Regions from separate parts of the Thermaerobacter litoralis genome, predicted to be linked through region 2. Evidence: predicted binding sites of a transcription regulator. Region 2 holds the regulator's gene; the other holds the start of a gene.
The links. Region 2 encodes LexA, which represses DNA repair genes until DNA is damaged. Its sites were predicted from a motif close to CNAACANNTGTTNG; they were not measured.

Region 1 (7,591 bases), 340 kb from region 2:
CCGGGGTGCGATCGAGGCCGGTCCGTCGTCGACCTTCAGTCGTAGACCTTGTAGAGGACCCAGCGGTCGCTTCCCGCCAACCGCTCCAGCTCGAACACCGCGCCGTCGTCCGTCAAAAGCCGCACCACCAGTCGCTCCCCCTCTCCGTCCCACCAGGCGCCCGCTTCCCGCCACTCATCGAGGACGTCCTTCACCCGGTGCCAGCGGCGCCAGAAGAACCGGCAGGGCCGGCCACTGGCGTCGGTCTCCACCGGGACCGGCTTGCCGACCAGGGCCATGACCTTCCGCCTCCGTCCCCGCGGCCGGGCGGTCCCCATGGCGATGGCGGCGATGGCGACCCGACGCCGGCCGCGTCGCCCCACCGAAGGACCTCCCCGGGCGGACCAAGCCCGATGGAGGGCACCGGCGACCCCGGGCCTGCCGCGCAAGGGCCGGGCATGCCGCCGTGGGGCGCTGGCTGCCGTGGGGTGAATGCCGCCGTGCAGCACCGGCTGCCGTGCGGCGCTGGCCACCGTGCGATGCATGCCGCCATGCGGTGCTGGCCGCCATGCGGCGCTGGCTGCGGTGCGGTGAATGCCTTCGTGCGGCTTCACGGTGCCGGCCCGCGGGGTGCCCCGCGCCAGGGATCCCAGTAGGCCAGCTGGCGTTCCCGCCGGGGAACGGGCCGCTCCCGCCCCCAGAAGACCCGGCCGGGGTAGCGGCGGGCCAGCTCGTCGAGAAGGGCCGGCGCCTCGGGTTCCCGGCAGCGCGGAGGACCGGCTGGCCCCGGGCCAGGATTCCCCGCGGGCCTGGCGTCCGGGACCAGGCCGTCCAGGGCCAGCTGCCGGGCCACGGGTTCCAGCGCCGTGACCGTCAGGGCCAGCCGGCCTGGGGCCGGTTCGTCCGCCAGGAGCCGGCGGTACAGCTCCAGGGCTGCGCGGGCCAGCCCGTCCGGGGCGGTGGTCGCCACGGGCAGGTAGCGCCCCACCCGGGACCGCTCCCCTTCCAGGATCACCAGGCGGCCGGCGCATCCGGTCGCCACCAGCCGGCCGGCCACCTGCTGCGCCAGGCGGGGCAGCTGGGCCGGCCACCAGGGGGCGCGGAGGTCGTCGCCCAGCTCCGGCGGCGCCTCCAGGGTGGCGGTGACCCCCGGCGGCGGATACCCCTGGGCCAGGGGGCGGCGGTCGTCGCCCCGGCACCAGGCCTGGAGGAGAGGGGCCTGCTCGCCCACCGCCCGGGCCACCACCTGCCGCGGCGCCATCGCCACATCCCCCAGGGTGTACAGGCCCAGGCGCTGCAGCTGGCGGCGGGCCGCTGGCGGCACCTCCTCCTGCAGGGTGGTGACGGGCATGGGCGCCAGGAAGGGGGCTTCCTGGCCGGGAGGCACGCGGCAGCTGACCACCTCCAGCGCCCGCGCAGCCGGCACCCCTGCGTCCCCGCCGGAGCCCGGGTCCCCGGGGCGTGCGGCGTTCCCTCCCTGAACCTCCGCAACGACCTGAGGAGCACGTGCACCGGCACCGCTTCCCCCGGCCCGCGTCCGGGCCGCCACCCGGGCGGCCATCCGCGCGACCAGCCGGCCGTGGCCGATGCCCACGATCAACCGGTGCCCCCAGCGCTCCAGTTTCCCGGCCTGCAGGGCGGCGATCACCTCGTCCCCTGCCGACGCGGGGGACAGCGCGCAATAGGCCGCCAGGTGGTCCACGACCGGTTCGACCTGGGGTGAGAGGCCCAGCAGGACCTCATACAGGGGCTCCAGCGCCGCCAGGGGGTCGATGGCCTCCCGTTCCACCACCACCAGATCGCTGACGAGCCGCCGGGCGCTGCGCACCCGGATGCCCGGCCGCAGGCCGGCCGCCCGGGCCGCCGGCGACACGTCGGCGACCACCGCGCCGCTGGCCACCACGGCCGGCCGATCCGCCAGCCCAGCCGCCGTCACCCACGCGCCCTCAAGGCGTGCGAAGGCCAGCAGCGGCCCAGGTACCGAACGTGTGTTCCCCATGGTGAGGCCATTGTAGAGGGGGGCCGGGCCGGCCGTCAAGAGGCATGTCCATCCTCAAAAAGAAAATTAAGGGAGGAACCGGCGCCCGCCGTCGCCGGCCGGCCCCGCGGGGCCGGCCCCGCGAACCCGCGCCGCGGGGCCGGTTCTACCCCAGCAGGTCGTGACGGCGGATCAGGCCCACCCGCAGGGCGAAGAGCACCGCCTGGGTGCGGTCCCGCACCCCCAGCTTCTGCATGATGTGGCTCAGGTGGTTGCGCACCGTCTTGGGACTGATGTAGAGCTCCCGTGCCACCTGGGCGGTCGACTTGCCCCGGGCGATGCGGCTCAGCACCTCCAGCTCCCGCTGGCTCAGCAGCCGCGCCCGCTCGACCTCTTCGGGAGCCGGGACGTAGCGGTAGAGGGGGGAATCGGTGGCCAGCTCCGACATGATCTCCGCGTCGATCACGAAGATGCCCGCCGTGCAGGCGCGGATGGCCTCGGGCAGGCCCGCCGCCTCCCGGTTGGCGAGCAGGTAGCCGCCCAGGCCCGCCTGGACCAGCCCCAGCAGGGCCTGGGGGTCGGCGCGATCCGTGATGCCGACCACCACCGGCGAGCTGGGCATCCGGCCGAGCCGGCCCACCAGCTCCCGGGCGTCGTCCCCGGCCAGGCCCAGGTCCAGCAACACCACGTCCGGGCCCAGCTCCCGCACCCGGTCGAGCAGCGGCCCCGCGCCCGCGGCATGCCCGACCACCTCCAGCCCCGGGGCGCCCTCCAGGATGCGCTGCAACCCCTCCCGCACCAGCGGCCGGCCTGTGGCGATCAGAATCCTCAACATCGGCCTCTCCCCTGGCTTGCCCGGGCTTCCTGGACCGGAGCCCGGGTGATGTCATCCCATCCTACGAAAGTCGCGCACAGGGGGGACCGAGGGCAGGCGCCCAAGAACGCAGGGGCGCCGGGGAGCCCGCTGGGGGTTCCGGGTGCTTGAGGGAGAAGGCGATGGAGGTGGGGTGCAGGTGGGGTGGCGGATGGCGGAGCGGCCGCATCGTCAGGGGGACGAGGGGGCTGGCGGCGCGGCGACTGGGGACGGCACGGGCCGTCCGGCCTCGAGATCGTAGGCCACCGGTAACCGAGCGCCGTCCTCCCCCTCTACCTCCAGGGTCGCCCGCCGCCCGCCGGGGTCCACCTGCCAGCGGATCCCCCGGGCATGGTAGAGCACATCGAGGACGACCACATCGCGGCCGGGCGTCTCCTGGCCCGGCGTCGCCCGGCCGGGCCTCCCACGGCCCGGCGACTCTTGGTCGAGCGGCTCTCGGCCGGGTGCGGGCGGCCCGTTGGCAGGCCAGGGCCAGAGGGCCACCAGGGGCCGCGGCCCGCCGGTCACCAGCAGCACCCCCCGGTCCCCCGCCAGCGCCAGCGGCCCGAAGCCGTCCCGGGAGACGTCCACCTGGACCCCCGGGGGTCCACCCACGGGCGCCGCCCGCAGGGGCAGGTCGGCCAGCCCCAGGCCCGGCTGCCAGGGCCCGCCCCCGCGACGCCAGACCAGCCGGTCGCCCTGCACGGCCACTTCCAGGTCGGCCCGGCGGGTTGCCGCCACCAGCCGCGGCCCATCCGGCGCCGGACGCCACCAGAGATCCTGGACGAACCGGCCGGCGTAGCCGGCTGCGGGCACCGCCACGTCGACCATGGCCTGGACGTGGATCCGCCCCAAGGCATCGGGCCGGGCGGGGCCGGTGGCATAGGCCGTGACGGGCGTGCGCAGGAAGGAGACCTGGGGCGTCAGGAGGGTGGCGGAGGGGCGTTCCGCCCCGGCCCCGGTGGCCGAGGGGGGCGCGGCGCCCCGCCCGGTCCTCCCGGGGGCGGCGCCCGGCGCCGGCCCGTCCCCGCCCTCGGGCCCCTTCCCAGGGACCGGCAGGCCGGCCGCCAGGTCGCCCTCAAGGCCCGCCAGCCAGGCGCCGCCCGGCCCCGCGGCGGCCGGGGCCACCCAGGCCCCGGCCGCCGCGGGCCGGCCCGCCTGCCACGCCTGCAGCAGCCTGCCGGTGGCCGCCACGGCTTCCGCCGTGGCGGCCACCGCGGGCCCCGTAGGCCCCGCAGGTCCCGCCCGTTGCACGCCCAGCCCGGCCAGCGCCAGCCCGCCGGCCAGCACGGCCCAGGCCAGCGCGCGGGGCACCGGCCCCCGCCGGTGCCCCGCGCGCCCGAGGCCATCGGCCACCCCGCGTCCCTTCCTTTCGCCGGGCTATTCCACCTGCACCCGCCCCGCGGGCTCGGCCTCCACCCGGCCGATCCGCCGGGCATCGCCCACGCCGCGGCGGTGCAGCTCGGCCAAGAGCGCCTCCGCCCTGTCCGGTTCGACCACCAGCAGCAGGCCGCCCGAGGTGACCGCGTCAAAGAGCAGCCCCTGCTCCCAGTCGGCCAGGGGGCGGCGGAAGTCGACCTGGGTCCCGTAGTGGCGGCGGTTCGCCCGGCTGCCCCCGGGGAAGACGTCCCGTTCCGCCAGTTCCCGCGCCCCCGGAAGCACCGGCACCGCCTCCGCCTGGATCACCAGGGCGACGCCGCTCTCCCGGGCGATGTGGCTGGCGTGACCCAGCAGGCCGAAGCCGGTCACGTCGGTGGCCGCGTGGATCCCGCCCACCGCCTGGGCCGCCTCGGCGGCCGCCCGGTTCAGGGTCCGCATCATGGCGACCATGGCGTCCACCCAGTCGGGCGAAGCCAGGTTTCGCTTGAGGGCGGTGCTCAGCACGCCCGTGCCGATGGGCTTCGTCAGGATCAGCACGTCGCCCGGCCGGGCGCCCCGGTTCGTCCAGACCCGGTCCGGGTCGACCACGCCCGTCACGGCCAGGCCGTACTTGGGCTCGGCGTCGTCGATGGTGTGGCCGCCCACGATCACGGCCCCGGCCTCCCGGACCTTGGCCGCGCCCCCCTCCAGGATGGCCGCCAGAGCCTCGGCGCCGTAGCGGCTGACGGAGAAGCCCACCAGGTTCAGGGCCGTCAGCGGCCGCCCGCCCATGGCGTAGACGTCGCTGAGGGCGTTGGCCGCGGCGATCTCGCCGAAGAGGACGGGGTCGTCGACGATGGGCGTGAAGAAGTCCACCGTCTGCACCAGGGCCAGCCGGTCGGTGAGCCGGTACACCCCGGCGTCGTCGCCGCTCTCCAGCCCCACCAGCAGGTGGGGGTCCGTGCCTTGCTGAGGGGGTAGGTGGCGCAGGACCTGCGCCAGCTCGGCCGGGCCGAGCTTGCACCCTCAGCCGGCCTTGCCGGTCAGCTGCGTCAGGCGCAGCGGTTCCACGGCGATCCCCCCTCAGGCGAACGACTTGGCGAACCACACGCGGTCGTAGCCGCCGGCCGGGTCGGGGTCGGGGTCGAGCCGGTAGGGCCGGTAGCCGGCCCGGTACCAGAACTCGATGGCAGGCGCGTCCCGCAGGCCCGTCTGCAGGTGGAGGGCGCGCACCCCCTGGCCGCGCAGGCGATCCTCCACGGCCCGGACCAGGGAAGTGCCCACGTCCAGCTGGGAGAACTCGGGATCCACCGCCAGGCCGTAGATCTCCCACGCCTCCTCCCGGCCGCCCAGGGGCCGGGCCCGCACGGCGCCGATCACCCGGCCGCCGTGCCGGGCCACCCAAACCCGCCCGCGGGCGATGTCGTCCTGCACCCGCCCCAGGTCATCCTGGAGGGGTTCGGGCGCCACCGGGTACTTGCCTTCGTACTGCCGGAAGGCCTTGCGGGTGACGGTCAGGATGTCAGCGGCATCGGCTGGCGCGGCGGGCTCCACACTCCACACGGCTTCACCCCACCCTTTCCGGCCGGGCTCACCGGGCCCTGCACCCGGGTGCCACGACACGCTACGATTGTATCGAATTGCCGGTCCGGGATCCAAGGATGCCCAGGGCCAGGCCCGGGGCACCCCCGGCCGCGGCGGGACGCCGGGCCCGCTGGCAGGGCGCCCGGCCCGAAGGAGGTTCGTCGCGTGAGCGTCTACCGCCTTGGCGACGCCGCTCCCCGAATCGCCGCCACCGCCTACGTGGCGCCGGGGGCCCGGCTGATCGGCCGGGTCGTCCTGGAGGAACACACGAGCGTCTGGTTCGGCGCCGTCCTGCGCGCCGACCTGGACGTCATCCACATCGGGGCGGGCAGCAACGTGCAGGACAACGCCGTCCTCCACGTCAACGCCGGCGAACCCTGCCACATCGGCCGGGACGTGACCATCGGCCACGCCGCCGTCGTCCACGGCTGCGTGGTGGAGGACGAGTGTCTCATCGGGATGGGCGCCGTGGTGCTGAGCCGCGCCCGCATCGGCCGCGGCAGCCTGGTGGGCGCCGGCGCCCTGGTGCCGGAGGACAAGGTGATCCCGCCGGGCAGCCTGGTCCTGGGCGTGCCGGCCCGGGTGGTGCGGCCCCTGACGCCGGAGGAACAAGCCGCCATCCGCGCCAGCGCGGCCCGCTACCGGGAGAACGCGCGCCGCTTCGCCCAGGGGCTGGCCCCCGTCGACGGCCAATGAAGAGGGCCAATGAAACCGGGGCGGGCGCCATGGCGCCCGCCCCGCCGGTTCGTCCGCCTGGGAAGCCCTCAGGCCCCGGAGCCCATGAAGGCGTAGTGGGCGATGAAGATGGCCGCCAGGATCCACATGGTGACCGAGACCTCGCGGATCCGCCCGGTCACCAGCTTCAGCACCACGTAGGAGACGATGCCCAGGACCATGCCGGTGGCGATGCTGAAGGTCAGCGGGATGCCCAGCACGGTGAGGAAGGCGGGCAGCGCCTCGGTGATGTCGTCCAGGTTGAGCTTGCGGATCGGCTCCATCATCAAAAGGCCGACGATGATCAGCGCCGGCGCCGTGGCCGCCGCGGGGATCACGCCCGCCAGGGGCCAGAAGAAGACCGCCAGCAGGAACAGCAGGCCCGTGACGACGGCCGTCAGGCCGGTTCGTCCGCCCTGGCCGATGCCCGCCGCGCTCTCCACGTAGGTGGTGACGGTGGAGGTGCCGAGCCCCGCGCCGATCATGGTGGCCAGGGCGTCGCTGACCAGCACCCGGCCGACCCGCGGGAAGGTGCCCGTCTTCTCGTCGATCACGCCCATCTTGGTGCCCAGGCCGACCAGGGTGCCCGCCGTGTCGAACATGTTGACGAAGGTGAAGGTGAAGATCACCGTCAGCAGGCCCAGCTGCAGCGCGCCGGCCACGTCCAGCTGGCCCGCCACCTGGGCCAGCACCCCGAAGTCGGGGGCGCGGACCACGTCGGCCAGGCTGTGGGGCAGGCGCGTCAGCGGCTGCAGGACGCCGCTGGCGTCGGGCGCGCGGAAGAAGGCGCCCAGCAGGGTCGTCAGCAGCACGCCCCAGAGGATGGCGCCCTTGACCCGGCGCGCCATGAGCAGCGCCGTCAGCACCAGCCCGAGGAGCGCCAGCACCGCCGGCCCGGAGCGCACGTCCCCCAGGGACACCAGGGTCGCCTCGTTGGCCACGATCAGCCCCGCCGAGCGCAGGCCGATGAAGGCGATGAAGAGGCCGATGGCGGTGCTGGTGGCCAGCCGGATGTTGAGCGGGATGTCCCGCAGGATCCGCTCGCGGATCGGCAAGAGGCTGATGATCAGGAAGATCAGGCCGTCCATGAACACGGCGCCCAGCACCGTCTGCCAGGGGATGCC
Region 2 (7,591 bases):
GCGGACAACATGGAGTTCGTCAAGTCCCTGGGCGCCGACCGGGTCATCGAGTACCGCAGCCAGGACTTCGTCGAGATCATCCGCCGGGAGACGGGCGGGCAGGGGGTCGACCTGGTCCTGGACACGGTGGGCGGGGAGGTCCTGACCCGCAGCCTGGAGGTGGTGCGCCCCCACGGCCGGGTCGTCACCATCCTGGGCGGCTCGGTCAACCTGGGGCCCCTGTCGCGGAAGAACCTGACCCTCCACGGCCTCTTCCTAGAGCGGGCCCGGTACAAGCTGGACGCCCTGCGCACGCTGATCGAGGGCGGCCGGTTGCGGCCCGCCCTGGACGGCATCCTGCCCCTCAACCAGGTGGCCGAGGCCCACAGCCGGCTGGAGGAGGGCGGCGTCCGCGGGAAGATCGCCCTGCGGGTCCGGATGCCATGATCGGCGCTCCCGGCCCGCTCCCGGGTCCGGATCCTGTCATGCTGGAAGGATGGTGGAACCGGCGGGTGGTGCCGGGAGCGGCGCGGGAGGCAACGTACCACTGCGGTAGGCCACTGCGGTGCCACGGCGGTAGGACGCAGGAGTTCGGGCCTTTACGGCCCGAACTCTTTTTTAGTTCAGTTCAGCCCCTTTTTGAGTCCCTTTCCGCCGGGAGCCCGCTGGGGCCTGGGGAGGGGGGTGATGGGGAACCGGGAAGGAGCGAAAGGCGTGGCGACGTGGTGGTCGCAATACCAGCGGTTGCAACTGGCCTGGGCCGAACCTGGCATCCTCGAGGTGGTGCTGGAGCAGCCCCGGACGCTGAACGCCGTGGATGCGGAGACCCATACCGAACTGACCCGGGTGTGGCGCGACATCGACGGAGACAGCCAGGTACGGGTCGTGCTGGTGCGCGGGGCAGGGCAGGCCTTTTCCGCCGGCGGGGATTTCCGGCTGGTGGAGGCCATCATGCAGGATCCCCAGGTCCGGGTCCGGGTCTGGAAGGAGGCCCGGGACCTGGTCTACAACGTGATCAACTGCTCCAAGCCCATCGTCTCGGCCATCGAGGGCCCAGCGGTGGGGGCGGGCCTGGCCGTGGCCCTGCTGGCCGACGTGGCGGTGGCCGGGCGAAGCGCCCGGCTGCTGGACGGGCACGTACGCCTCGGGGTGGCCGCCGGCGACCATGCGGCCATCATCTGGCCGCTTTTGGTCGGCATGGCCAAGGCCAAGTACCACCTGCTGCTCAATGAGCCCGTGACCGGCGAGGCGGCCGAGCGGATGGGCCTGGTGGCCCTGTGCGTGGATGACGGCCGGGCACGGGAGGCGGCCCTGGAGGTCGCCCGGCGCCTGGCCCAGGGCAGTCCCACGGCCATCCGCTGGACCAAGTACGCCCTGAACAACTGGCTGCGCATCGCCGGGCCCATCTTCGACACGTCGACGGCCCTGGAGTTTCTGGGGTTCACCTTGCCGGATGCCGCCGAAGGCCTGGCGTCGCTGCGGGCCAAGCGACCGCCCCGGTTCGAGACGGACTCGCCCCTTTGAGTCTCCGGCTGGCCCCGGGGGCGGCGCGCCGTTGCGGCCGGACCGCGGGGTGGGGAGACGCCGGCCGGACCACGCCCACCCCGGCGGGGCCGGGGCGGCGGCTTCGGGATGGGGAGGCGAAGGCCTGTCACGGCGCCACCCGCCGGGGTACGGCCGCCCTCCGTTTCCCTGTTAGTTAACATAATGCTACTTATGCGAACTAGGCTTCGAGTAGGGACCGCCGGCTACCGCTGCCGCCGCCTTACCGGGGCGACCGGAATCGGGCCAGCCCCAGGCTCCGCCGAAGAACAGGGCCGCCGGTCGCAACGCCCCGTCGATCGAAAGCATCGGGATCGTTGGCGTTTCTTTGGCGTTGCGCCCTGGCTTCCGCGCCCCTGGCGGGCGGCCCCCCGCCGCGACCCTCTAGCGGCTAGCGGGCCGCCTGTACCTCCGGCGGGATGACCAGCACCATCCCCGGTCGCAAGGCCGGGGACGACAGGCCGTTGGCGGCCATCACCGCCGCCACCAGGTCCCGCGGATCCCGATCCGGACGGCCGTACCGGGCGATGAGGCCCCAAAGGGTATCACCCTGGCGAACGACGACCCGCGCGGGTTCTTCCGCCACCGCCGGCGCCACCGCCGGTCCCCCCGCGGTGAGCCGTCCCGGCCCGGTAACCGGAGCGCTCTCGCGGGTCGTGGACGGGGTCGCCGCGGCGGCCACCGTCTCCACCGTCTCGGTTGGGGTCGCTGCGGCGGGCACCACGGCCGGCAGGCCCTCCCGGCCGTCCCAGGCGGCAGCCCGGACCGGACCCCGGCCGGATAGCCAGGTCACCATCAGCCCGATCCCCACGACGACCGTCAGGACCAGCAGGGTCCGATCCGGCCGGACCCAGCGATATCGCGGCCGGCTGGACGGCACCGTGGGTGCCGGCGCCAGCCCGCCGGCCACCGGGCGCCCAGTCGCCGGCCACGGGTGCGGGCACCGGCCGAACCGCCGCCCGGCAACGGTCCCAGCACCGGCAACGGTCCGGGCAGGCACGCCGCGACCCCGGCCGGCCCCCGCCGGCCCGTTCCTCCCGGCAAGCCGGTCCGGATTGCGATTGGATGCCACCGGCCCCCGGCCGATCTCATGGACCCCCAGCGCCATGCCGATCCCCCCGCTACAAACAGGTGTTCGCATCCTCGGTCCCACGATATGCAAACATACGTTCGGTGTCAAGGGGGGTGGGACCACGGTCCGCCCGGTTACCTGCCGCCGGGAGCCGTGGGGCGCGGGTCACCCGACCGGCGGCGCTGGACCCGCCACAGGGAATCATCGCCGGCGATTTCACGCCGACCGGCAGGAGATCCCACCGCCCTGGCGAACAACTGTTTGCGGAACCTGCATTCGGGCGGTACAATCGTGCGGGCGGTATCGTCGTGGCGGCCTGACGCGCCCCGGTTCCCGGGCGGGACGGATCCCTGGGCGAACGAAGCGGCCGGCGTGGTCCAATGGATGGCGCCGGGGTCGTGGGCCGGGCCCGGTGACCGGCGGCTGGTGGGAGGTGCCCAGGTGGAAGAGCTTACCCGCAGGCAGCGGCAGATCCTCGAGTTCATCAAGGCGTCGACCCGGGAGCGGGGCTATCCCCCATCGGTGCGGGAGATCGGCGAGGCGGTGGGCCTGAAGAGCACGTCGACCGTCCATACCTACCTGGAGCGACTGGAGCGCAAGGGTTACATCCGGCGCGATCCCACCAAGCCGCGGGCCATCGAGGTGCTCGACGAGGCCGGGATCCGGACGCGCACGGTGCCCGTTCCGCTGGTCGGCCAGGTGACGGCGGGCCAGCCGATCCTGGCGGTCGAGAACATCGAAGACGTCCTCCCCCTCCCCTCCGACCTGGTGCCCGAGGGGGAGGTCTTCGCCCTGCGCATCCGCGGGGACAGCATGATCGGGGCCGGGATCCTGGACGGCGACTACGTGGTGGTGCGGCGGCAGGACACGGCGGAGAATGGCGACATCGTCGTGGCCCTGCTGGACGACGAGGCGACGGTGAAGCGCTTCTTCCGCGAGCGGGACGGCATCCGCCTTCAGCCGGAGAACCCGGCCATGGAACCCATCCGGGTGCGAAGCGCCCGCATCCTGGGCAAGGTGGTGGCGCTGCTGCGGCGAATCGGCTAGGCCCCGCGGCGCCAGATACCCAGACCCAGAGCCGGGAACGGCGGCGGTCCCGCGGAGCCCCGCCGGCGAGGGGCTGCGGCCGCCCCTGGGCACCTCGGCCCGGGGCCGGCGCCCCGGCCGCCGGGTGACTCCAGGGGAGCCGCTCAGGGGCCAGCACCCAAGCCGCCCACCCATAAAGTTAAGCCGCTTACCCAATGGCGTCACGGGCTCCCGCGGCTTCGCAGCGGATCCGGGTCAGAACACCTGGACCCAGAAATAGATCGCCATGGCCAGGCCAATGGCCAGCTCGACGGCGATCCCTACGATCATACCCACGACCGTCGTCCAGCCCGTGGACAGCGCCTGCTGCCAGGAACGGCCGCTCCAAAGCTCCCCGAGGACGGCGCCGCCCAGGGGCCCCAGGAGCAGGCCGATGGGACCGAAAATCACGGTCCCCAGCACCCCGCCCGCCACGGCTCCCCAGAAGGCGGCCCGGCTGGCCCCCCGGCGCCGGGCTGCAGCCGGCCCGAGACCGTATTCCAGCACCAGGCCGACCACCGTGGCCACCAGCATGACCGCCAGGGCCGGCAGGGAGATGGTCCGGAAGCCGGTGGCCAGGGCATACCCTGCGATGGATAGGAAGACCAGCGGGATCCCCGGCAAGGCCGGGACCACCGTCCCGACGAGCCCGGCGGCGATGCCGGCCGAGGCCAGAACGGCCAGCCACCAGGGCTCCCCGCCCACCGCTGCGGCCATCATTCCCCAGCTCCCCCTTCGCCGCCCGGCTCCACCCGGCAGCCGGCCCGCTCCAAGCGCCCCACGTCCGCCGCGGGCAAGAGGACCCTGAGCCGCCATCCCTTCTCCCCGGCCCTCTCGGCGAAGACGGAACCGGCGGCATGGACCCGCGCCCGCAGATCGGGCCGGTCGTAGGGAACCTCCACGTCCACCCGCTGGCGCCCCTGGCTGAGGCTGGCGGCCACCGCCTCCACCAGCTGGTCGAAGCCCCGGCCCGTCAAGGCGGAGACCCGCACCGCGGTCCGGCGGCTCGCCCCCTCCCCAGTGACCGCGACCTCTGCTTCCTCGACGGCCGCCGCCTCCCCGCCGTTGGACGGGCCGGCGCCGTCCGTCGCGGCCCGGTGATCGGCCGGTGCCCCCGGGTCCCCGGCGGCCAGGCGGTCGATCTTGTTCATCACCAGCAGCCGCGGCTGGGTCGCGCCCAGGTCGTGCAGGATGCCCTCCACGGTCTCGGCGTCGACGGGCCAGCGGGGCTGGGAGACGTCGACCACGTGGAGCAACAGGTCCGCCTCCAGCACCTCCTCCAGGGTGGCGCGGAAGGCGGCGATCAGGTGGGGCGGCAGGTCGTGGATGAACCCGACGGTGTCGGCCACCAGCACCGGGCCAAGCCCGGGCCACTCCACCCGGCGCACCGTCGGGTCCAAGGTGTCGAACAGCCGGTCGCGGCCGGTGGTCACCGTCCCTGGGGCGGGGTTGCCGAACCGGCGCACCAGGGCCGCGTGAAGGGTCGTCTTGCCGGCATTGGTGTAGCCCACCAGGGCCACCACGGGCAGGCCGGCCCGCTGGCGCCCCTTGCGCTGGGTCTGGCGGTGCCGGCGGATCTCGGCCAAGAGCCGCCGCAGCTCGGCAATCCGGCGGCGGATGCGCCGCCGGTCGACCTCCAGCCGCGTCTCGCCAGGACCCCGGGTGCCGATGCCACCGCCCAGGCGGGACAGCGCCTCGCCCATGCCGGCCAGGCGGGGCAACAGGTACTGCAATTGGGCCAGTTCCACCTGAAGCTGGCCCTCCCGGGTACGGGCCCGGGCCGCGAAGATGTCCAGGATCAACTGGGTGCGGTCGATCACCTTGCCCCCGATGGCCCGTTCCAGGTTGCGCTGCTGGGCCGGGGTCAGGTCCCGGTCGAAGATGACCACGTCGGCTTCCAGCCGCTGGCGCGCCTCCGCCACCTCCTGAACCTTTCCCGGCCCGATCAGGGTCGCCGGGTCGGGCCGGCCCCGGCGCTGGCGCACCTCGCCGACCACCTGGGCACCGGCCGACCGGGCCAGCTCCCGCAGCTCGGCCATCCGCTCCTCCGGGGAGAGGCGGCCGCCCCGTTCCCAGCTGACGCCGACCAGCAAGGCCCGCTCGGGACCGCCGGGGCGCCCCTCCGCGAACCCCGTGCCGGACGAACCGGCCCTCCCCTTGCTCCCTGCCCGAATGTCCATGCCGCCCCTCCCTGCTGGGTGCCAGGGCCGGACCCGCCACCGTCTCCGGCCCTACCGGCATTCTAACACCCCCCACCGGCACCCCGGCGCCGGGCGACCGGCGACAGCGCCGCCGCACGGGGACGAACACGGCGGGCCGGCCCCCCGAATAGACTGGAACGATGCCGGGCCGGAGGTGGTTCCATGCAACGCGTCGTCGTCACCCGCCCGCCCCTTGACGGGCGGGCCCCGTCCCAGCGACCGTCCCAGGCACCGCGCCCGTCGCTGCAGCCGTCCTCCCCCGATGAGGTCTTGCGCTGGATCGAGGACGGCCGCATCGCCCCGCCCCAGGCGGTGGCCTACCTCCACCAGCTGGAGCGCGAGCCGGCGCCGGAGACCAGCGACGACGAGCGCCAGCGGGAACGGGAGATCGAGGCGGCCCTGGCCGAGCTGGACGCCCTGATCGGCCTGCACCACGTCAAGCGGGTGATCCGGGAGATCCGGGCCTACGTCACGGTGCGGGAGCGCCGGGCCCGGGCCGGGTTGATCAACGAACCCCTGACCTTGCATATGGTCTTCACCGGCAACCCGGGCACCGGCAAGACCACCGTGGCCCGGATCCTGGCCCGGCTCTTCCGGGCCCTCGGCGTCTTGGAAAAGGGCCACCTGGTCGAGGTCGAACGGGCCGACCTGGTGGGCGAGTACATCGGCCACACCGCCCAGAAGACGCGCCAGGTGATCCACCAGGCCCTGGGCGGCGTGCTGTTCATCGACGAGGCCTACTCCCTGGCGCGGGGCGGCGAGAAGGACTTCGGCAAGGAAGCCATCGACACCCTGGTCAAGCAGATGGAAGACCACCGGCAGCGGCTGGTGGTGATCCTGGCGGGGTACCGGCAGGAGATGGCCTGGTTCCTCCAGGTGAACCCGGGCCTGCGCTCCCGGTTCCCCATCCACCTGACCTTCCCCGATTACACGGTGGACGAACTGGTGGCCATCGCCCACCAGCTGGCCGGGCAGCGCCAGTACCAGCTGGATCCCGGCGCCGAGCAGCGCCTGCGGGAGATCCTGCTGGCCTTGCCGCCGGGGTACGGCGAGCGGTTGGGCAATGCCCGGACGGTGCGGAACCTGATCGAGCGGGCCATCCGCCGGCAGGCCGTCCGGCTGCTGGACCGCCCGTCGGCCGGCCGGGAGGAACTGATGCGCCTCACCGCGGCCGATTTCGACCCGGCCCCAGGCCCGGGGGAGGGATGGCCGTGAGGACGGCGCTGATCATCGGGCAAGCCAACGCGGGCAAGACCCTCTTCCTGCTCAACTTCGCCCGCTACCTGGGGGTGGAACGGGCGGAGATGACCGTCCAGGCAGCGGAAGGGGGAACCTTCACCCGCCCCTGCCACCTGGAGCGGGATCGCCCGCTGCTGGTCGGGGACGAGCCCCACACGACCCGGTGCCTGCAGTCCCTGACGGTGTCGTTGCCCGGCCGCAAGCGGGCCCGGGTGGTGGTGCTGACGGACTCGACCGGCCTGCTGGACGGCATCGACGAGGACCGCCAGGTGCGGCTGGCAGTGGCCCAGACCCTGCGGGCCCTCCGCCTGGCCGATGCAGTCCTGCACGTCATCGACGCCGACCGGGTGGGGCGCCAGGGCCGGGGCGCCATCGCCGAGGTGGAGGTCCAGATCGCCCGCTACCTGCCGCTGCGCGCTCCCTACGCCATCCTGGCCAACAAGATGGACCTGCCCGCGGCACCCCGCGGGCTGCTGACCATCCGCCGGGTCTT

Region 1: a site for LexA is predicted at 1,961-1,974, ahead of ACYQ02_RS03395 (Y-family DNA polymerase). Genes of this name have one in related genera too.

The regions. Positions count from the first base shown of each region.
Region 1 is NZ_BAAIES010000004.1:374,523-382,113, forward strand. It holds gene ACYQ02_RS03390 (DUF6504 family protein) at 36-362, opposite strand; gene ACYQ02_RS03395 (Y-family DNA polymerase) at 590-1,915, opposite strand; gene ACYQ02_RS03400 (response regulator transcription factor) at 2,124-2,792, opposite strand; gene ACYQ02_RS03405 (hypothetical protein) at 3,003-4,166, opposite strand; gene selD (selenide, water dikinase SelD) at 4,191-5,240, opposite strand; gene ACYQ02_RS03415 (GNAT family N-acetyltransferase) at 5,253-5,732, opposite strand; gene ACYQ02_RS03420 (gamma carbonic anhydrase family protein) at 5,919-6,449, shown strand; gene ACYQ02_RS03425 (NCS2 family permease) at 6,518-7,591, opposite strand, start outside.
Region 2 is NZ_BAAIES010000004.1:32,373-39,963, forward strand. It holds gene ACYQ02_RS01955 (zinc-dependent alcohol dehydrogenase family protein) at 1-426, shown strand, start outside; gene ACYQ02_RS01960 (enoyl-CoA hydratase/isomerase family protein) at 694-1,503, shown strand; gene ACYQ02_RS01965 (LysM peptidoglycan-binding domain-containing protein) at 1,913-2,431, opposite strand; gene lexA (transcriptional repressor LexA) at 3,035-3,640, shown strand; gene ACYQ02_RS01975 (DUF456 domain-containing protein) at 3,875-4,378, opposite strand; gene hflX (GTPase HflX) at 4,375-5,838, opposite strand; gene ACYQ02_RS01985 (AAA family ATPase) at 6,022-7,074, shown strand; gene ACYQ02_RS01990 (GTPase) at 7,065-7,591, shown strand, end outside.